One region of the Actinomadura sp. NPDC048021 genome, then DNA from elsewhere that is predicted to be linked to it. Evidence: riboswitches for the same ligand, from Rfam matches in the RefSeq annotation. Region 1 holds a riboswitch; each other region holds the start of a gene.
What was found. Region 1 has a riboswitch for cyclic di-AMP ahead of AB0C87_RS22100 (CHAP domain-containing protein). Riboswitches for the same ligand answer to the same signal wherever they lie in the genome.
Positions count from the first base shown of each region.

Region 2: another riboswitch for cyclic di-AMP. It lies ahead of AB0C87_RS02770 (NlpC/P60 family protein); the one in region 1 lies ahead of AB0C87_RS22100 (CHAP domain-containing protein).
Region 3: another riboswitch for cyclic di-AMP. It lies ahead of AB0C87_RS40175 (CHAP domain-containing protein); the one in region 1 lies ahead of AB0C87_RS22100 (CHAP domain-containing protein).

Region 1 covers NZ_JBEZJQ010000013.1:18,665-25,768, forward strand. The annotation lists gene AB0C87_RS22090 (NYN domain-containing protein) at 1-437, shown strand, start outside; gene AB0C87_RS22095 (NlpC/P60 family protein) at 714-1,667, shown strand; cyclic di-AMP (ydaO/yuaA leader) riboswitch at 2,163-2,361, shown strand; cyclic di-AMP (ydaO/yuaA leader) riboswitch at 2,514-2,653, shown strand; gene AB0C87_RS22100 (CHAP domain-containing protein) at 2,663-3,496, shown strand; gene AB0C87_RS22105 (hypothetical protein) at 3,536-4,801, shown strand; gene AB0C87_RS22110 (M48 family metallopeptidase) at 4,798-6,204, shown strand; gene AB0C87_RS22115 (Ig-like domain-containing protein) at 6,212-7,104, opposite strand, start outside.
Region 2 covers NZ_JBEZJQ010000001.1:582,947-590,050, forward strand. The annotation lists gene AB0C87_RS02755 (hypothetical protein) at 1-759, opposite strand, end outside; gene AB0C87_RS02760 (FHA domain-containing protein) at 811-1,203, shown strand; gene typA (translational GTPase TypA) at 1,274-3,127, opposite strand; cyclic di-AMP (ydaO/yuaA leader) riboswitch at 3,319-3,450, shown strand; gene AB0C87_RS02770 (NlpC/P60 family protein) at 3,458-4,474, shown strand; gene AB0C87_RS02775 (NUDIX domain-containing protein) at 4,471-4,857, opposite strand; gene AB0C87_RS02780 (Mut7-C RNAse domain-containing protein) at 4,886-5,656, opposite strand; gene AB0C87_RS02785 (amidohydrolase family protein) at 5,698-6,984, opposite strand; gene AB0C87_RS02790 (MarR family transcriptional regulator) at 7,046-7,104, shown strand, end outside.
Region 3 covers NZ_JBEZJQ010000040.1:46,409-53,512, reverse strand. The annotation lists gene AB0C87_RS40180 (CDP-glycerol glycerophosphotransferase family protein) at 1-1,140, opposite strand, end outside; gene AB0C87_RS40175 (CHAP domain-containing protein) at 1,345-2,112, opposite strand; cyclic di-AMP (ydaO/yuaA leader) riboswitch at 2,124-2,277, opposite strand; gene AB0C87_RS40170 (SpoIIE family protein phosphatase) at 2,746-4,638, opposite strand; gene AB0C87_RS40165 (hypothetical protein) at 4,823-5,572, opposite strand; tRNA gene AB0C87_RS40160 (tRNA-Pro) at 5,780-5,853, shown strand; gene AB0C87_RS40155 (transposase) at 6,170-6,340, shown strand; gene AB0C87_RS40150 (transposase) at 6,389-6,856, shown strand; gene AB0C87_RS40145 (hypothetical protein) at 7,092-7,104, opposite strand, start outside.

The DNA of each region.
Region 1 (7,104 bases):
CCGGCCGGGCCCTGTCCGACAGCGACCCGCAGCTGCTGGACCGGCTGCTGACGCTTCCGCAGGTGCACCTGGTGGTGGACGGCTACAACGTCACCAAGACCGGGTACGGGGAGCTGCCGCTGGCCGACCAGCGCAGCCGGCTGCTGTCGGGGCTCGGCGGGCTCGCCGCGCAGACGCGCGCCGAGGTGACGTGCGTGTTCGACGGGGCGGAACTGGACGCGCCGGTCGCCATCGCGGCGCCGCGCGGGGTGCGGGTGCGGTTCAGCCACCCGGGCCAGACGGCGGACGAGCTGATCGGCGAGCTCGTGCGGGCCGAGCCGCCGGGCCGCTCGGTGGTCGTGGTGTCGTCCGACCGGGAGGTCGCCGACGCCGCCCGGCGCGCCAACGCGCGCCCCTGCCCGTCCTCCCTGCTGCTGCGCAGGCTGGGCCGCTCCTAAGACGCCCATAAGGCTCCGATAAGGCAGTCCTCGCGGTATGTGATCATGGCGTCACTAAAAGTGGATGATAATGAGAGATGTCAATCAAAGAGTGATGAATCGGTTGTGACGGCTGTTGCCCCTCGCTAATGTCGTCCGCTGACGTCGTGGACGAGAGGGGCGAAACCGACCGTGGCCAATGATCACATCGGGGCACCGGCGCAGCGGCCTGGCCGCGGGGCGGGCTCTGCGGGCACAGGCCTCCGCCGTCGCCTGGCGGCCGTCGCCGGACTGACCGTGGCGGTCTCCCTGACCTGCTCCCCGGTGGTGGCGCACGCCGAGCCCAAGCCGACCCGGGCGCAGGCCCAGAAGACGCTCGACAAGCTCAACGAGAAGATGGACCAGAAGGTCGAGCAGTTCAACCAGAACCGCGAGAAGCTCAAGGTCGCCAAGAAGAAGTTCGACGCCGCGACCAAGGCGAGCAAGCAGGAGCAGGCCGACTTCGAGGAGCAGCGGTCCAAGATCGCGCAGATGGCGGCCACCGCCTACAAGAACGGTGACTCGGCCGACGTCACCGGCTTCGTCGGCAGCAACGACCCGCAGTCGATCCTCGACCAGGCCGCCGTCTTCTCGCACCTGTCGCACGAGCGGAGCTCCCAGCTCACCCAGTTCCTCGCGACCGCCCAGCGGCTCCGCCGCGAGCAGTCCCAGGCGAAGGCCGCCTACGACGAGGTGAAGTCCAAGCAGGACGAGCTGAAGAAGCAGAAGCAGGACCTCGACAAGCAGGTGCAGAAGCAGAAGGCGCTCGTGCGCCGGCTCGGCGGCGGGAGCACGCCCTCCCGCCCGGGCGGCGGCGGCCCCACGGGCGGCACCTACAACGGCCCGGCGAGCGGCCCGGCCCGCACGGCGCTCAACTTCGCCTACGCGCAGCTCGGCAAGCCCTACTCCTACGGCGCCGAGGGCCCGGACTCCTACGACTGCTCCGGTCTGACCATGAAGGCCTGGGCCGCCGCGGGCGTCAGCATCACCCGCACCACCAACACCCAGTACGCCTACACCAGCTCCAAGCGGGTCGCCTGGAACAACATGCAGCCCGGTGATCTGGTGTTCTTCAGCAACCTCGGCCACGTCGGCCTCTACGTGGGCGGCGGCAAGATGATCCACGCCCCGCACACCGGCGACGTCGTCAAGATCAGCGACATCAGCTCCGGCTACTACAAGAGCAACTTCTACGGCGCCGGGCGCCCCTGACGCACCGCCTGACCCCCTGCTCCACGGGCGTCACGGGACCTCCATCGACAACGGACCAGGCTTGACCTGGTCCGTTGTTGATTTTGGGGGGGTTTGCCTTCTTTTGGGGTTTTGGTACCTTTGCACCACTCACGGCGCCCTCCAGACGCCGTGGACCCGCGGCGCCCACCTGGCGCCCCGGCCCCACGCGGCGCATCCAGCACCCGCGTGACGGCGGCGCGAGCCACGCGCCGCTCCCCCCAGGCGGCACGCCCCACGTGCCGTCCCGCGGCGCCCGAAGGCGCCGCACGGTCTCGTCGCAGACCCGGCCGACCCCGTCCACCGTGCGCACGCCCGCAGCGTGCATGGCGCTGAGCGCGCAGCCGCGGTGGCGTACACGGGGCAGGCCCCGGACGGTCCCCGGAGACGGGCCGCCGTCCGTCCACAACACAAGGCGCCGCTCGTTCGCACGCGGGAGACAGGTCCCGCGCCGGGCCCCATCTCGCCCCCAGGATCGCAGCGGCAGCGCCGAATCCGCCTCAGCGCGGAACCGGGGACCCATCTGCGCCGGAGTCCGGAGGAACTCTCCGGACGGGCATTCCGGCACCCGGGGTGAATCGGCGCGTCTCTCCCGGCAGTCCGGTGAGAGCCGCCGTAGGGCCACTTCCACGCCCGAACCCGTCAGCTAACCCGGTAGGCGTCTGGAAGAGAAGGAGTGAATCCCGCAGCGTTACCTGGGGCGTGGCCGCCACGCGGCCACGCCCCCACCCCCTGCACTCCGCGGGCGTCCACGCCCGCCGAGATTCCCCATTCAGAACCGGCGTGCCCGCCCCCGGGCACGTCACCGCCGAGTCCGCGGACCGCCGTGCCCCGCATGCGCGTCCACCGCGGAACCGGGGACCCACTGCGTCCTTTTCGGGGTGAATCGGCCTGCCTTCGCGGGCCGTAGGGCGGCTTCCACGCCCGAACCCGTCAGCTAACCCGGTAGGCGGCATGGAAGTCGAGGAGATCCCCCCGTGCCACGCGCGCACTGCAAGAAGACCCACGGCAGGCACCGCAAGCCGAACCCCCTGTCCCTGACCTGGCGGACGACCGGCGGCGTGATCGTCGGCGCCGCCGTGCTGGGCACCGCCGCCGCCACCGCGCAGGCGTCGGTCCTGCCGTTCGGCTCCACCCCGGTGAGGGCCGCCGCCGCGGCCGACCTCGCCCCCGGCCTGACGGCGCACGGCGGCCCGCCCGGGCGCCGTGCCGAGGACGAGCGCAAGACGACCGGCTCGAAGGCTCCGGCGAAGAAGGACCAGCCCGAGCAGCCGAAGGCGGAGACCTCCGAGAAGGCCGCCCCGAAGACCGTCGCGAAGTCGCGCCCCACCGCCGCGCAGGCCATCGAGCTCGCCCGCTCGCAGGTCGGCGTCGAGGAGGACGGCGGCGGCGAGACCAAGTTCCAGGACTGGTACATGGCCACGTCCCGCGCGCGGGAGACCCTCGCGCGCGACGGCGGCTCCCTCAGCGGCTACGGCGACGCGAACTGGTGCGACATGTTCGTCTCCTGGGTGGGCGAGCAGATCGGCTTCAGCGACCAGGTCGGCAGCGACGCCTGGACGGTCGCCCACGCCCGCTGGTTCCAGGAGCACGGCCGCTGGGGCAACGAGCCGAGGCCCGGCGCGATCGTGTTCTTCTCGTGGGGCGGCAGTGAGTCCGTCGACGACATCGAGCACGTCGGCATGGTGGTCAAGAAGATCGACGATGGCACGATCGAGACCGTCGAGGGCAACACCGACAACGCCGTCCGGATAAAGGAACGTTCCACAGACGTCGTCGTCGGCTACGGCTACCCGGACTACCGGTCGTGACGGCGCCCCACGCCCCGCGCCCTGCATAGGATCGCGCCCATGGAGGAAGGCCCCGGGCAGGACGCCCCCGTCACGCGGCGCAGGGTCCTCGCCCTCGGCGCGGGCGGGGTCGCCGTCCTCCTCGCCGGAGGCGCCGGCCTGGCGGGCTCGCGCTCCGGCGGCCGGGCGGCGGGCGCCCGTGCTCCCGGCTCCCCGTCCGCCGGGACGTTCAATCCCTCCCTGGCCTCCGCCGTCCTCGCCAATCGCGCCGCGGCCGTCCGCCAAGGCGACCGCATGGCGTTCCTCGCCACGGTGGGCAACGCCCCCGCCGCCTTCCAGGACACCCAGTCCCGCATGTACGGGAATCTCCGGAAGCTTCCCCTGGAAGGCTGGCGGGAGCGCGTCGTCCGCGTCGAGACCGTGGACGGCGAGACCGCCGTCGTCCGCGTCGAGGCGCGCTACAGGCTGCGCGGCTTCGACCGGAGCGACGTGGCCCGCACCCGCTACCTCACGCTGGCCCCGCGGGGCGGGGCGTGGACGATCGTCGGCGACGGGACGTCCCGCGGCCTCGCCGACGACACCGACATCTGGGACTGCGGCCCCCTGACGGTGGTCAGGGGCCGCACGAGCCTGGTCGTCGGCGACGGCGCCGGCCTCGACGGCATCGCCCGGCGGCTGGACGCGGCCGTCCCGGTCGTGACGTCCGTGGTCGGCACGGGGTGGGCGCGGCGGGTCGTCGCGCTCGTCCCCGCCGACGCGACCGTCGCCTCCGCGCTCGCCGGCCCCGGGCAGAGCCTCGGCCAGATCGCCGCGCTCGCCGCCGTCGCCCCGGCCGCCGGGGGCGGTCGCGGCGAGGACCGCGTCATCGTCTCCCCCGGCACCTTCGGCCGCCTCAACGAGCTGGGCCGCGACGTCGTCCTCGCCCACGAGCTGACCCACGTCGCCACCGGCGGCGCCCGCGACGGGCGCACCCCGCTGTGGCTGATCGAGGGCTTCGCGGACTACGTCGGCTACCGGCGCGTCAAGATCAGCACCCGGTCGGCGGCGGGCGAGCTGCGCCGCGAGGTCTCCGCCGGGCGCACGCCCTCCGCGCTGCCCTCCGCCGACGCGTTCGCCGGCGGCTCCCCCCGCCTCTCCCAGGCCTACCAGGAGGCCTGGCTCGCCTGCCGGATGGTCGCCGACCGGTACGGTGAAGCGGCGCTGGTGCGGCTCTACCGGGCCGCCGGGCGCGCCCCGGAGGCCGCGGCGCTGCGCGACGTGCTCGGCCTGACGCGGGAGCGCTTCACCGCACTGTGGCGCGACTACGTGAAGGAGGAGCTCGCATGAGCGAGGCGGAGACCGACGAGGACCGCGCCGGGGACTCCGCCGCCGGAACCCCCGGCGCCGCCCCCGCGCGCCGGCCCCGGATCGCCGCCGCCGTCGCCGCCGCCGTGCTCTTCGCCGGGGTCGCGACCGTGCTCGCGCGAGCCACTCCGTGGAATCCGCTCCCCGGGCACGTTCCCGGCGGGCGGGTGGAACCCGATCCCGCGCTGGACTTCACCCCCGCCGAGATCGCCCGCTCCCGGGCGTTCGACTCGGCCGTCAACCCGCCCGCCTACACCGGGCTCCTCGTCGGCCTCGCCCTGATCCTGGTGCTGGGCCTCACGCCGCTGGGCGCCCGGTTCATCGGCTGGGCCACCGGGAGAACCCGCCGCCGGCCGCTTCGGATCATCCTCGGAACCATGGCCCTGACCACGCTGCTGCGCGTCGCCGGGCTCCCGTTCCACATCTGGAGCGAGTCCGTGCTGCGCCGGTACGGGCTGTCCACGCAGAGCTGGCCCGCATGGCTCGTCGACCAGGCGAAGTCCCTCGCCGTCACGTGGGTCATCTACACGATCGCCCTGCTGCTCCTCTACGCCCTCATCCGCCGCTTCCCGCGCCACTGGTGGGCCGGCGCCGCCGCGGGCGGGTTCGTCCTCGTCGTCTTCGCCTCGTTCGTCTACCCGCTCGCCGTGGAGCCCGTGTTCAACAAGTTCCACTCGCTGCCGGCGGGGCGGTTGCGCACCGACCTGCTGGCGATGGCCGAGCGGGACGGCGTGCCCGTCGAGGACGTCCTCGTCGCGGACGCCTCCCGCCGGACGACGTCCCTGAACGCCTACGTGTCCGGGTTCGGCTCCACGCGCCGCATCGTCCTCTACGACACGCTGCTGAAGTCGCCGCCCGCCCAGGTCGAGTCCATCGTCGGGCACGAGCTCGGCCACGCCAAGCGCGACGACGTGCTGTGGGGCACGCTCGTCGGCGCGCTCGGGGTGGCGGGGGCCATGTGCCTGCTGTACCTGCTGATGACGTCCCCGCGCCTGCTGCGGCGCGCCGGGCTCGATCCCGGCGGGCCCGGCGCCGGCGGGACCGGGCCGGACGCGCGCCGCAGCGGTGCGGCGGCCGACCCGAGGTCCATCGCGCTCCTCCTCGCGCTCGTGACCGCCGGGACGACGCTCGCCGCCCCTGTCCAGAACCTCGTGAGCCGCCGCATCGAGGCCCGCGCCGACGCGCACGCGCTGGACCTCACCCGCGACCCCTCGACCTTCGTGTCGATGCAGCACGCGCTGTCCGTCCGCAACATCTCCGACCTGGACCCCGACGCCGCGGAGTACCTGCTGTGGCTCACGCACCCCTCGGCCCCCGACCGGATCGCCATGGCCCGCGACTGGGCGCGCCTGCACCGCGTCCAGGTCCCGCCGCCGCTCCGCTAGCCGCGGCTCAGTTGCCCTCGGCCCGCTGCTTCTCGGGCGCCTTGGGCCGGGCGCCCTGCTGCGCCGACAGGGTCGCGGCGTCCACGTGCGCGGCCGTCGTGACCGACCGCTTCAGCGCGCTGCCCTTCACCCAGTCCTGCCACTTCACCTGCCAGTACCCCCAGCCGTTCTCCGGCTCCAGCTGCCGGTCGCTGCCGGTCACCGTGATGGGGTCGCCGCGCTGGGAGAGGTTGTAGAACCACTTGGCGTTGGACGGGCTGACGTTGATGCAGCCGTGGCTGACGTTCTCGCTCCCCTGCGATCCCACCGACCACGGCGCGCTGTGCACGTACTCGCCGCTGTCGGAGATGCGCACCGACTTGTAGACGGTGAGGCTGTAGTACCCGGCGCAGCCGGGGCCGCAGCCGTCCCACTCCGACGTCATGATGGTCGGGTCCTCCTTGCCCATGGCGAGGTGGACCCCGTTGGTGGTGGTGTACTTGCGCTCTCCGCCCTTCCCCATGCTCGTCGGGATGGTGCGGGCCTTCTTGCCGTTGATCCGGACGACCATCTTGTGGCTGTCCTCGCCGGCGGTGGAGACGTGCGAGTCGCCGACCTTGAAGTCGACGCCGTAGTCCTTCCCGCCGTACACGCCCTGCCCGGTGCGCACGCCGCTCAGGTGCGCCCGGAACGACACCTTCGTGTGGGCCGGCCAGTAGCTCTTCGTCCGGAACACCGCCTCCTGGCTGCCGAACCAGCTCCAGCCGCCCTCGACGGTCCTGTCGGCGGTGACCTCCAGCGCCCGCTCGACCGCCGCCCGGTCCTTCACCGGACGGGCGAAGTGCATGATGATCGGGATGCCGACGCCGACGGTCTCCCTGTTGAACGGCGCCTCGATCGTGACGTCGTTGGTCTTCTTCA
Region 2 (7,104 bases), on a different contig from region 1:
CGGATACCCCCGCCGCCGGGGCCGCAGCAGGGGGGCCAGCAGTACGGCGCCCCGCAGCCCGGCCCGGCCGACCACCAGTACGGGCAGCCTCAGCACGGTCAGGGTCAGCACGGCCAGGGCCAGCCCGGCCAGCCCCAGCATGGGCAGCCGCAGTACGGCCAGCCTCAGCACGGGCAGCAGCAGTACGGGCAGCCGCAACAGCAGCAGCCCCCCGCCGACCCCTGGGGCACGCCGCAGCAGCCCCAGGACCAGTGGGGCGCGCCGCAGCCGCAACAGCAGCAGCCGGACGCATGGGGTCCGCCCATGCCCCAGCAGTCCCATGACCAGCACGGTCAGGGTCAGCACGGGCAGGGCCAGCCCGGCCAGCCCCCGTACGGGCAGCCGCAGCAGGGCCAGCCTCAACATGGGCAGCAGCAGTACGGGCAGCCGCAACAGCAGCAGCCCCCCGCCGACCCCTGGGGCGCGCCGCAGCAGCCCCAGGACCAGTGGGGCGCGCCGCAGCCGCAACAGCAGCAGCCGGACCAGTACCAGCCGCAGCAGCAGTACGGCGCCCCACAGGACCAGTACGGCGCACCGCAGGACCAGTACGGCGCGCCGCAGCCCGGCCCGGCCGACCACCAGTACGGGCAGCCTCAGCACGGGCAGCCCCAGTACGGCCAGCCCCAGCACGGAGGCCAGCCGCAGCACGGGGGTCAGCCGCAGCACGGAGGCCCGTCGCCGCAGCTGCCGCACGGCCGCGAGGCGACGCTGCTGCCGCACGAGCACAACCAGGGCCAGCAGCGGTCGGCCGCGCCCGACAGCACGGCGTTCATGTGCCCGTACTGCGAGGCGGTGCTGAGCAACCCGGGCGCCGCGCAGTGCGACTCGTGCCTGCGCCCGCTGCCGCAGAAGGGCACGCCCGTCCTGCGCGTCCAGTTCCCCACGGGCGAGCTCAAGGTCTCGGTCGGCCAGCACCTGGTGCTCGGCCGGGACGCGGGCCAGTCGCCGGTGGCGGCCACGTTCACGCAGTACGACAACGTGTCGCGGCGCCACTCGACGGTGTGGCTCGACCCGTCCGGGACGGCCTGGGTGCGCGACGAGGGCTCCACCAACGGGACGTTCGTCAACGGCGAGCGGCTCCCCCGCGGCGTGGACGCCCCGCTCCGCGACGGCGACCAGCTCCGCCTGGCCGCCGACGTCACGGGCACCGTCCAGCTGAGCTGAGCGGCACGCACGAAAAGGGGCGGCCCCGCGGTTCCGAGAACCGCGGGGCCGCCCCTTTCGGCTTCGGCGCTCAGCCGGCGCGCTTGGTGCGGGCCCGCGTGCGCTCGCGCTCCTTGGCGTCCAGGACGACCTTGCGGATGCGGACGGCGGTCGGGGTGACCTCGACGCACTCGTCCTCGCGGCAGAACTCCAGCGCCTCCTCCAGCGACAGGGCGCGGGGCGGGGTGAGCCGCTCCAGCTCGTCGCCGGTGGACGACCGCATGTTCGTGAGCTTCTTCTCCTTGGTGATGTTGACGTCCATGTCGTCGGCGCGGGAGTTCTCCCCGACGATCATGCCCTCGTACACCTCGGTGGTCGGGCCGACGAAGAACGTCCCGCGCTCCTGGAGGTTCGTGATCGCGTAGGCGGTGGCGGCGCCGGACCGGTCGGCGACGAGCGAGCCGGACGGACGGGTGCGCAGCTCGCCGAACCAGGGCTCGTAGTCCTCGAAGACGTGGTGCGCCATGCCGGTGCCGCGCGTCTCGGTCATGAACTCGGTGCGGAACCCGATCAGGCCGCGGGCCGGGACGAGGAACTCCATCCGGATCCAGCCCGTCCCGTGGTTGGTCATGTGCTCCATGCGGCCCTTGCGGACCGCCATCAGCTGCGTGACGGCGCCGAGGTGCTCCTCGGGGATGTCGACGGTGAGCCGCTCGACCGGCTCGTGCTTCTTGCCGTCGATCTCCCGCGTGACGACCTGCGGCTTGCCGACGGTCAGCTCGTAGCCCTCGCGGCGCATGTTCTCGACCAGGATCGCCAGGGCCAGCTCGCCGCGGCCCTGCACCTCCCAGGCGTCGGGGCGCTCGGTCGGCAGCACCCGGATCGACACGTTGCCGACGAGCTCGCGGTCGAGGCGGTCCTTGACCATCCGGGCGGTGACCTTGGTGCCCTTCTCGCGGCCCGCCATCGGCCCGGTGTTGGTGCCGATCGTCATGGAGATCGCCGGCTCGTCCACCGTGATCAGCGGCAGCGGGCGCGGGTCGTCCGGGTCCGCGAGGGTCTCACCGATCATGATGTCGGGGATTCCGGCGATGGCGATGATGTCGCCGGGCCCGGCCTCGTCCGCGGGCTTGCGGGTGAGCGCCTCCGTCATCATCAGCTCGGTGATCTTCACCCGCTCGACGCTGCCGTCGCGCCGGCACCAGGCGACCTGCTGGCCCTTCTTGATCGTGCCGGCGTGCACGCGGCACAGCGCGATCCGGCCGAGGTAGCTGGAGGCGTCCAGGTTCGTCACGTGCGCCTGGAGCGGGCCGTCGGGGTCGTAGGACGGCGCGGGGATCGTCTCGGTGATGACCTTGAACAGCGGCTCCAGGTCCTCGCTGCCGGGCATGGCGCCGTCGGCGGGCTTGTCGAGCGAGGCCCGCCCGGCGCGGCCGGACGCGTACACGATCGGGAAGTCGATCTGGTCCTCGTCTGCGTCGAGGTCCATGAACAGCTCGTAGGTCTCGTCCACGACCTCGTCGATGCGCGCGTCGGGGCGGTCGGTCTTGTTCACGACCAGGATCACCGGCAGCCGCGCGGCGAGCGCCTTGCGCAGCACGAAGCGCGTCTGCGGGAGCGGGCCCTCGCTGGCGTCGACCAGCAGGACGACGCCGTCCACCATGGACAGGCCGCGCTCGACCTCGCCGCCGAAGTCGGCGTGCCCCGGGGTGTCGATGATGTTGATCGTCAGGCCGTTGTGCAGGACCGCGGTGTTCTTCGCGAGGATGGTGATCCCCTTCTCGCGCTCCAGGTCGTTGGAGTCGAGCACGCGGTCGTCGACGTCCTGGTTCTCGCGGAAGGCCCCGGACTGCCAGAGCATGGCGTCGACCAGCGTCGTCTTGCCATGGTCGACGTGGGCGACGATCGCGACGTTACGGAGGTCGTCGCGCGTGGAGATGGGCATGCGGGTTCGCCTTGCGTGAGAGTTCGGGAGTCGCCGCAGACGTGCGGCCGTACCCATTCTACTTGGCCGTGCGTACCACCCACTCCGAGTCGTTCGCCCCATCGGTCACACGGACCTCGATTGGCCAACTTTGCGCATCCTTTGTAATCTGCCCGAGATCCGGTCGTCCGGAGTCCCGCCCCCAGGGGACTGCGGCCGGAACGCCGAATCTCCCGCGGGAGAACCGGGGACCCACCACCCTCGGGGTGAATCGACGCTCGTCGTAGGGCGACTCCTGGCCCGAACCCGTCAGCTAACCCGGTAGGCGTACGAGGAGAGGAGAACACCGGCTTGGCTCCGGATTCCCCCCGGCGGCGTCGCGTTCTGCCCACCGCCACCGCCACCCTGCTCCTGATCGGTCTCGGCGCCACCGCGCCGGACCTCGCCCACGCCGCCCAGCCGTTCCGGCCCGCCTCCGCGCCCACGGCGCCGAGCCCCACGCCGACGACGGAGAAGGGCCTGCGCAAGAGCCTCGACGCGCTGAACGAAGAGGCCGAGATCCTCACGGAGAAGTTCAACAAGGCCCGCGTCGAGTTCACCAAGGCCCGCAAGGCCGAACAGGACGCCACCCGGGAGGCCGAGCGGCTGCGCGCCCTCGCCGAACCCGCCCGCCAGAAGCTCGGCAGCCTGGCCGCCGCGAACTACATGGCCGGCGGCCCCGACGTCCTCTTCGGCTCCGGCGCCTCCCCCGAGGGGCTGTCCGACCGCGCCTACCTGGCGCAGAGCCAGGCCACCGCCGTCCTCGCCCTGAAGAAGCAGATCGACCAGGCCGACGCCGCGGAGCGCACCGCCAAGGCCAAGACCGCCCAGGTCAAGAAGGCCTGGGACGACGCCAAGCAGGCGCGCGAGGCCGCCAAGGCCAAGGTCTCCGAGGTGATGAAGCGCCTCGACAAGCTGACCACCACCCACGCGAGCGACCCGCGCACCGGCCTCAGCGCCACCGTGAAGGGCTCCGGCCTGCCCGCCAAGATGGCCCGCAAGGCGCTCACCAAGCTCGGCTCCCCGTACGTGTGGGCCGCCGCCGGACCGAGCAGCTTCGACTGCTCGGGCCTCGTCGTCTGGGCCTACGCCCAGGTCGGCAAGCCCGGCCTCCCGCACTACACCGGCGACCTGTTCGCCATGGGAACGAAGGTCTCCCGCGGCGCCCTCCGCTCCGGCGACCTGGTGTACTTCGGCAGCAACCTGCACCACATGGGCATCTACCTGGGCGACGGCAAGTACCTCCACGCCCCCCAGACCGGCGACGTGGTCAAGATCTCCAAACTCTCCGACCGCTCCGACTTCGCAGGCGCGAATAGGATTTCCTAGCCGAGGCCTTGGGCGGCCAGGAGGTCTACTGCCGGGCGGTCGCCGGGGAGCCAGTTGACGTCGTGGAGCTCTGAGGGTGCCAGCCAGCGGAGTTGCAGGTGCTCCAGGGCTTGCGGCTCGCCTTCTACCAGCTCGGCCGTCCAGACGCGGAGGACGGCGCGTCCGCTGAGGCGCCAGTCGCCGCCCACGCGGCGGCCCAGGCGTACCTTCACGGCCAGTTCCTCGTGGCACTCGCGCACCAGGGCGTCCTCGTCCGACTCTCCGGGGTCGACCTTGCCGCCGGGAAGCTCCCAGCCGCCCGCCATGTGCGGCGGCTCGGCGCGCTGGGCGGCCAGCAGCCGCCCCTCCGCGAGGATCGCCGCCCCCACCACCACGAGATCGATCGCGACCAGCTCCTCTCCGTGTTCGTGATCAGACCGCGGCGCCGGTCCGTCCGGTTCCGTCCCGCCTGAGGGAGTCGACCAGACGCGTCGCGTCGCGGACGATCTCCTCCAGGTGGTCGCCGTGCGCCCCGCGCCAGTACACCTGCCCGCAGACCGCGCAGCGGCCGTACACGTCGTAGCTGCGGCGCGTGCCCGACTGGAGCTCGCGCTCGATCTCCTGCTTGTCGACCGGGACGAGCTCGCCGTTGCAGGCGGTGCAGCGCGTCCACGGGCGCAGGACGGGCGCGAAGCGGTCGAGCAGGTCGCGGAGCTGGTCGTCGGGGCGCGAGCCGCGGACGTAGGCGCCGAACCACAGCGCGCGGCGGCGCAGGAGGCCGCGGTCCTGCGTGAGCAGGACGCGGCGCTCCTCGTTGGCCTGGACGACGAGCGCCGGGTCGTCCATGTCGTTGTGGTAGGCGGTGTCGAGGCCGAGCAGGCGCATGCGCCGGGCCAGCGTGCCGAGGTGCACGTCCAGGAGGAAGCGGGGGGCGACCTGGCCCGGGTCCAGCGGCACGGGCTGGGGGCGCGGGACCGCGGCCACGCGCACCTCGGCCCCGGCCGCGGGGCGGGCGCCGGGCCCGGCGGGCTCGCCGTCGGCGGTCATCGGGCCCGCCTCGGGCAGGGGGACGCCCAGCGACTCCACGAGGTGCCCCAGCGTCGAGGTCCCGTCGTAGGGGACCCGCGCTGGGGACTCCCGCCGGGTCGCGGGCAGGAACATCAGCAGCTCGTCGGCGACGCGGATCGTTATCTCGGACTCCACGCCGATCAGCATGCCACGCGCGGCCGACGATTCTCCCCGGTTCAGGCCGCTGTCACGTGCGCGGCGGAGTCCGCGAGGGACGCCAGGAGGGCGGGGACGTCGTAGCCGACCAGCGCTCCCCCGCGCTTGACCACGCGTCCGGCGACCAGGACGGTGTCGACGTTGCGCGTGTCCGCTGACAGGACCACGGCCGCGACGGGGTCGTGCGCCGCCGCGAGGCCGAAGGTGTCGGTGCGCAGGACGAGCAGGTCGGCCTGCTTGCCGGGGGTCAATGAGCCGGTGACGTCCGCGAGCCCCGCGACCTCGGCGCCCTCGATCGTGGCCGTCCGCAGGGCGTCGGCGACGGTGAAGCCGAGGCCGGCGCCGTCCGGGCGCCCCCGTTCGAGGACGTAGGCGGCGCGCATGATGCTGAACATGTCGCCGGGGCCGGAGGTGACCGTGTCGGCGCCGAGCCCGGTCGGGACGCCGGCGGCGCGGGCGCGCCCGGTGGGCGGGGCGCCGATGTCCAGCGCAGCCTCGATGGCGGGGGCGGCGGACACCGTCCCGCCGCTTCCGGCGATCCGCTTCAGCTCCTCGTCGGTGTAGAAGTTGGCGTGCACGTACGTGGCCGGGTGGTCCATCAGCCCGTTGGCGTCGAGGAACGCCAGGCCGCGCGCGGCGCTCTCGGCGCCGTGGCCGCCCAGGTGCGCGGTGACCGGCAGCCCGAGGTCGCGGGCCGTCCGCCACTCGGCGAGGGCGCGCTCGTCGCCCCCGATCTCGGGTCCGAGCGCCGCCATCGCCATCGTGACCTGGCCGCCGGACCCGAAGTGCTCGCGGTGGACGCGGCCGGTCTCGGCGGCGAGCGCGTCGAGGCCGCCGTCGCCGCCGTAGCAGTACCCGAACACCGCCCTGATGCCGGACGCCCGCAGCGCCGCGATGTTCGCCTCGGTGTGGCCCTCGCTGAGCTGGATGTGCGACCAGTCGACCAGCGTCGTGATCCCGGAGTCGAGGCACTCCAGGGACCCGGCGAGCGTCCCGGCGAACACGTCGCCCGGCCGGTACCGGGGCGCCAGCTCGCCGAGGACGCGCTGCAGGTAGGCGTGGAGCGTGCCGTCCGGCAGGGCCGCGCGGATCCCGGCCTGCCAGGTGTGCCGGTGGGTGTCGACGAAGCCCGGCATGACGATGCGGCCGGTCGCGTCCATGGTCTCGGCGCCGTCCGGCGCGGCCAGGTCCGGGCCGACCGCGGCGATGCGTCCGTCCTCGACGAGCACGTCGGCGGTTCCCAGCACGGTCGGTTCGGGCGCGGTGTCGATGACGAGGCCGTTCGTGAGCAGCAGAGAATTTGCCATGCGTGAAAGCTTAAAAGATAGCTTTACGAAAAGCAATCAGTCGAGCGAGTACGCTCGGTGCGTGCGGGACGACATCGATGACCTGGCCGACGCGTGGCGGCGGGACGGCCTGACCGAGCC
Region 3 (7,104 bases), on a different contig from region 1:
CCGCACATGGAACCCGAAGGACGTGACGTCCCGGACGCGGCGGCCGAGCGTGCCGCGCGGGCGACCGGCGCCCCAGTAGACCCGCCCGTCCCGCTCCACCAGGCGGGCGCGCAGCTCGGGACGCTTCACGGGGTCGTACTCGGCGGCGGCGAGCGCGCCCGCGTGATCGCCCTCGCGGATCAGGTGCGCGGCGATCGCGGGCAGCGGGTTGGCCTGCTCGAAGACCCGCGGGTCCAGCTCATCCAGGTAGGCGGCGGCCAGGTCGAGGAAGCGCGCCTGGTGGGCCGGGTCGCGGTCGCGCAGGTCGCGCAGGTACAGCACCAGGTCGTGGTTGACGAACTTGACGTCCTTGGCCCGCTGCAGGTCGTAGGCGCCACGCAGCGCGAAGAGCATGTCGATGCGGCGGTGGATCTCCAGCCGGTCGGTGAAGTTCGCCAGGTCGGCGCGCCGGTTGGAGATCGACGGCGCCCGCGTCCGCTCCTTGACCAGCCAGTTGTAGACGCGGTGCGGGATCAGGGCGGTCCGCCCCGCCTCCAGGTAGGCCTCGGCGGTGAACAGCAGGTCCTCGTAGTGCAGCCGCTCGACGAACCGCAGGCCGTGCTCCTCCAGGAAGCCGCGGCGGTAGGCCTTGTTGGTCGAGAGGGTGTCGTAGAGAAGATCGGGTCTCTCGCTCAGCGACCCGTAGACCGCGCTGTGCCGGTAGAGCCACGGGTACCAGGGGCGGATCCGCCCTTTGGCGCCCTCGGGCAGGTCGAGGAAGATCCGGTCGCAGAGCCCCGAGACCACGTCGGCGCCGGTGTCCTCGGCGGCGGCGAGGAGGTTGAGGCAGGCGTGCCGGTCCAGCAGGTCGTCGCTGTCGAGGAACATCACGTACCGGCCGGTGGACTCCTCGATCCCGGTGTTGCGGGGACGGCCGCAGCCGCCGGAGTTGGCCGGCAGGTGGACGGCCCGGACCCGCCCCGGATGGGCCGCGGCGAGCCGGTCGGCGGCCTCGCCCGTCCCGTCGGTGCTCGCGTCGTCGACGATCACCGTCTCGACGCCGCCCAGCGACTGCGCCAGCGTCGAGGCCACCGCCCGCGGAAGCCTGCGGGCGTCGTTGTAGGCGATCACCACCACGCTGACATCCGGGCGCACCGCCATGGGCATCCCCCTCCGCAGACTCCGGCGTGCTGGATTCCTTTCCAGGAACTCCGCACTGAGGTCCAAGAGGGATCAAAGGCTGTCAACGCTTAGCATTACCCACCGTCACCGGAGGGTTTGGGCACAACACCCGGAACGCCAGAAGGCGCCCGGCCTGAGGCCGGGCGCCTTCGCGAGGCGCGCACCTTCTCGGGACGCGTCGGATCAGCGGGCGTAGTCGGGGTAGCCGTAGCCGACGACCTGCGACTTCTCGCGGACCTTCTTCTGCACCGCGTTGTCGGTGTTGCCCTCGACGGTGGTGATGCTGCCGTCGCCGTTGTCCTTGACGACGATGCCGACGTGGTCGATGTCACCGATGCCGGCCTTGGAGCCGTCCTGCCAGTCGAAGAACACCACGGCGCCCGGCCTGGCCTTGTGGCCCCAGCGGTCGGTCTGCTTGAACCAGCTGGCGTGCTGGACGGTGTAGGCGTCCCAGCCCATGTTCTTGACGCCGGTCTGGGCGCCGAGCCAGGAGACGAACATGTTGCACCACTGGGCGCCGTTGTACTCCTTGACCGAGAAGCCGCCGTCGCGCTTGGCGGTGGCCTTCGCGTGCGGAGTCGAGATGTACCACTTGTGGTACTTGGTCTGACCGCCCTTGCCCTCGTGGACGCCGACCTGCGACTCCGCGAGCTTGATCACTTCGGCGGGCTTGACCGCGTGCGGGGGGACCTTGAAGCCCTCGCGCCGCGCCTCGGCGACGGCGTTCTCGGCCTTCACCGTCTTGGCTTGGGAGGGCTGGTGAGCGGCGGTCCCCTGCTCGGAGACCACCGCCGCCTGGGCGGAGGTCTCGGCGGCCGCGCGGCCGCCGGCGAGGGGGTTGACCACCGAGAGCCCGACCGCGCCCGCCAGGACCGCGCCCACGGCGACGCCGACGGCCTTGTCCTCGGGGGTGAGGCGGTTGAGCGAAAGTCGATCGAAAAGACCGGACATGCAGGGAATCTCCTTGTCTTCCATGGCGCCTACCGGGTTAGCTGACGGATTCGGGCATGGAAGCAGCCCTACGGCGCGACTCTCGGGCGCGCCGATTCACCCCAGAAACGTGGGTCCCCGGCTCCGCTCCGGTCACCGACCGGACGGACTCGGCCTCGCACCGCGGGAGCGGTGCAGGTATACGGATGTTCTCTCTGGCAGATCTTGATGAGGGGGCGCGCGTCGATTGGCGCGCATCGCGTGCGGATACCGCTCCGCGATCCTCGGCCGCGCATGGTGCGGCCGGTGGCAACGCATGGGACGCGCTGCGTGATTCGGGATCGAAGGTACCAACCTTCTCAAGAAAAGCAAACCAGGCATAAAGTAAAGTCTTGCCTGCTCAAAGCCCTCTCAAGAGACTCCCAACACCGGGGCGGCGCCCCCTCTTCCCGATCTTTCTCGAGAGGCGCCCAACCCCTTGCCCGCCTCCCTTACCGAGCCTTCGGGAAAAGGTAAAGAAGATCGAATAGGGGGCGTCGGACGGTCTCCGCCGAGGCGGCCCGCCACCCGGCCGCCCCGCCGGGTGAGGCGCACGTCACACTAGGTGATCTTCGCTGGCCAGGCGTGCCGTCCGTCACCGCGAGGCCCGGACGGTCACTCCACGTAAAGGGCGAACAGCGTGGTGTCGTCCGCCGCCCGGTCGTGCTCCATCCGCGCCAGCACCTCGTCCAGCACCCGGTCGGGACGCGTGGAGGAGTCCCGCAGGATGTGGGTCAGGCGGACGATCCGCTCGTCCAGGTCCGCGTCCCGGCGCTCCACCAGGCCGTCGGTGTAGAGGAAGAGCATGTCGCCCGACGTGAGCCCAGTGGTGATCGTCGTGTACTCCCAGCCGGGCATGGCGCCGAGCATCGGGTCGCGGACCACCTCCAGCGGGGTCGCCCGCCCGTCCCGGACCAGGATCGGCGGCGGATGGCCCGCGCACGTCCACTCCAGGACGTGCCGGGACGGGTCGTAGTGGGCGACGATGGCGGTGCCCGTCGCCGGCGGGTCCATGCCGCCGATCAGCTCGTTCAGCCAGCCGACCAGCCGCCCCGGGCGCTCCCCCGTGCAGGCGAGACCCAGCAGGCCGTTCCGGGTCCGCGCCATCGCCGCCGCCGCCGGCAGCCCGTGCCCGGCCGCGTCCCCGATCGCGAACATCGCCCGCCCGTCCTGGAGGGCCTTGGTCGCGAACCAGTCGCCCCCGATGCGGGCCGTGCTCTCCGCCGCCATGCTGCGGATCGAGGTGCACAGGCCCGGCAGCTGCTCGACCTCGTCCTCGTCCGGCAGGATGGCCCGCCGCAGGGTCACCGCCACGCGCCGCTCCTGGGCCGTCCGCGCCTGCTGGCGCAGCATCTGCCGCCGGGTCTCGGCCAGCGCGCGCTCCACCCCGCGCCGCCGGGTGATGTCCTGCGACACGATGTTGATCGAAACGGGCAGGCCGGACTCGCCCAGCACGGGCTCGGCGAACACCCACAGATGGCGGGGCGTCCCGTCATGGCTGATCACGCGGTGCTCCGCCTCGACCGGTTCACGCCGCGAGAACATGGTCTGGACGGCCTCCTCGACCAGCGGCAGGTCGTCGTCGGCCACGACCTTCGGCAGGTCGTGCGGCATCGGCGGCACCTCGTCGGAAGACAGGCCGTAGTTGGCCAGCATCTGCGGCGTCCAGTCCGCCTCCCCGGTGGCGAGGTCCCACTCCCCGAACCCGATCAGCGCGAGCCGCTCGACCCGCTCCAGCCGCCGCGCGATACGGTCCTCGGCCAGGTGGTACCGCCATGTGACGCAGATACCGGTAGGCACCCGCACGCATCGCACACTCATCCGCGACGAGCGGGACAGGCCCCGCTGAGCCGTCGAATACTGGATCGAGGAACGTTCCAAACGCATCCCGGACTCCAGCACCCCGACGTAGTCGTCGAACAGGCCGCTGAGCACCGCCCCCGGGTCCGTCCGCAGCAGCCGCAGTCCGGTCAGCTCCTCCCGGCCCCGCCCGAACATGTCCTTGGCGACGCCGTTGAGCTCCGCGAAAAGGAAGTCGACCACGCTGCCGTCCGGCCCCCGCACCGGGACCAGGTGGGCCGCCGAGTCGAGCGCCCCCTCCAGCACCGCCGTCGCCGCCGGGTCGTCGGGCACCCCCGCGAGGATCTCCGCGTCCCCCGCGGTGTCCTCGGCCGTCACCCGGCGCAGGACGTCCTCGGCCTCCGACAGGACCGCCTGGCGCTCCGCGGGCACCTCCTCGGCGCGCGGCGCCCTGCGCCCCGCCACCACGGCCCCCACCGGCCCGCCGCCGCCGTCCTTGACCAGCAGCGACGCCGCCTCGGCCATGTCGATGTCCAGATCGCGCGCGAGCCAGATCAGGTGCTGCAGGGCCTCGCCCGGCGGGACGCCGAGACGCCGGGCCAGCACGACCCGCGCCTCCGCCAGCACGGCCCGGTCGCGCGCCGCGCCCCGGAGGTCCTCCACGTCCGCGCCGGGCACCCCGGGCTGCGTGCCTTCCGCTTCCGCCAACCCCGTCCCCCGTTCGGCGTCACCTGCCCCTGGGAGAAAAAAGCTACATACGTCAGTGAGGGACTATTCGCCCATGTCCCTGCAAAGAGGCTAGATCTTTGCCCGGGTTTTCCGTTCACGCCCGAAGCCGACCACTTCCGGTGACCGTCTCAAAACGGACCCGTTCCCCGCCGTGTGACCCACGTCACACCCGCGTCACCTGCCGCGTCAACGAGGTGATCCGCGCCGCCGCCGTCCCGAACGGAGTCCCCGCCGGATGCAGCGTCAGCACCACCACGATCTTGTCCCCCACGACCCCCGTCGTGTGCAGCACGGGCCGCCCCAGCCCCAGGTCGGGCCGCCATGCCGCCGGCCGCACATGGCACGGCTCCGACGGCGTCTCCCCGAACCCCGACCACCCCTGCTTGACGGCCCACGGCCGCTTCACCGCCCGCGGGATCCCGAACGTCTGGTCGAACCCGTCCGTCCCGCAGGGCGTCGACGCCCGCAACTGCTGGAGCACGAACTCCCGCTGCCCCTCCGGCGCCCGTTCCAGCAGGTACCGGTACATCCGCACCACGTCCCGCGCACTGAGCGCCGTGTAACCCCAGTACCCGGGCTTCTCCGCGGGCGGCGGCGCGGTGTCCTCCAGCCCCATCTTCCGCACCATGCGCTCGATGATCTGCTTCCGCCCGCCCCGCCGCCAGAACTCCGTCGCGGCCCCGTCGTCACTGGACCGCAGCATCGGCACCAGCAACCGCCGATCGGCCGCCGACACCTCATGCCGATCCATGTAGTCCAGCGCGATGAGGATCTTCACCACCGAGGCCGACCGGAACGTCCGCCGCGTCGCCCGCGCGACCACCACCCGCCCGGCGGCCCGATCGAACACCTCGTACGAGGCCCGCACACCAACCGGCACCCGCACGACCGGCGCCTCCGAAACCCGCGGCACGGACCTCTCCGGCTCAGGACTCCCGCTCACCGCCCGAGCCCCTCCACCGTCCCCGCACCCGCCCACCAGCCCCAGGCCCAAGACCCCGGCCAGCACCGCCCGCAAACGCACCATCAGGCCTGCCTACCAGAGATCCGCGCCCCCGTATCTCGGTACGCACGACCCCGCAGACTGCGCTACAGTAATCACGCCCGCTCAAACGGGCACCGGGACGTAGCGCAGTTTGGCAGCGCACTTGACTGGGGGTCAAGGGGTCGTGGGTTCAAATCCCGCCGTCCCGACAAGAAGTACCAGCTCAGAGGCCGTTTCTCCACCATGGAGAACCGGCCTCTTGATCGTTAGTTAGCCGTTCGTTAGCGAACCGAGCCGTCTCCCCCGGCACCCGGACGGTTCACACAGGACCAGAAGCCCCGAGCACCGCCGGCGCGCCCTCTCCCTGTGTTCAACCGAGCCACGCCGAACCACCAGGCCTCCAGGCCGCCGCAGGTACCAGGTGCGTCGCCCAACTCCAGCGACCGCAGCCAGTGGGAGCGGCTGGAGCCGTTGCTGCCGGTGGGCAAGAAGCCGGGTCGGCCGCGGATCTGAACCCGGCGGCAGTTGATCGACGGGATACGGTGGCGGACCCGGACCGGCGCTCCGTGGCGTGATCTTCCGGAGCGTTATGGGCCGTGGGACCGGGCCTACGACCTGTTCTGGCGGTGGCAGCGCGACGGCACCTGGAACGGCTCTTCGAGCAGTTGCAGGCGGAGGCCGATGCAAAAGACCTGATCACGTGGGACGTAAGCGTGGACTCCACCATCGCGCGCACCTATCAGCATGCCGCTGGAGCGCGTAAAGAGGGATCTCCAAAAGAAGCCTCCCGGGGGCGTCGACGCCGAGCCCGACGACCACGGCCTCGGGCGCTCGCGCGGCGGGCTGACTACCAAACTGCACCTGGCGGTCGAGCAGGGACAGAAGCCGCTGTCCCTGCTCGTCACCGCCGGCCAGCGGCACGACGGTCCCCAGTTCCAGCCGGTCCTCGACGATATGCGAGTGCCCAGGACCGGACCGGGCTGGCCTCGCACGAAGCCGAACAGGGTCCGCGCAGGCAAGGCGTACGGCTCCCGCGCGAACCATGCCTATCTGCGCCGACGCGGCGTGAAGTGCACCATCCCGGAGAAGGCGGACCAGATTCGCAACCGCCAAAAGCTCGGCTCCCGCGGTGGCCGTCCGCCCGAGTTCGACAAGGACGACTACAAGCAGCGGCACGCGGTCGAGTGCGGGATCGGACCTGCTCTCGCTTGAACGACTCGTCGTTGTCGAACAGTACGGCTCGGCCGACTACGACGTCCTCCAGCCTGACGTCATTCTGTCCTTCCATGACCTGTGCCTTGCACGCGCCGACGACGGCTGGTTCATGGGGCAGCTCGACGCCGACGGTTCAATCATCTGCTAGGCCCCCTACGGCCCTGACCTGGCCGAAGTCATCCGTGGGTTGTGAGCTGCCAGGCAGCGAGCTCGATCATTTTCACAACACGCCTTAACTCGACGAC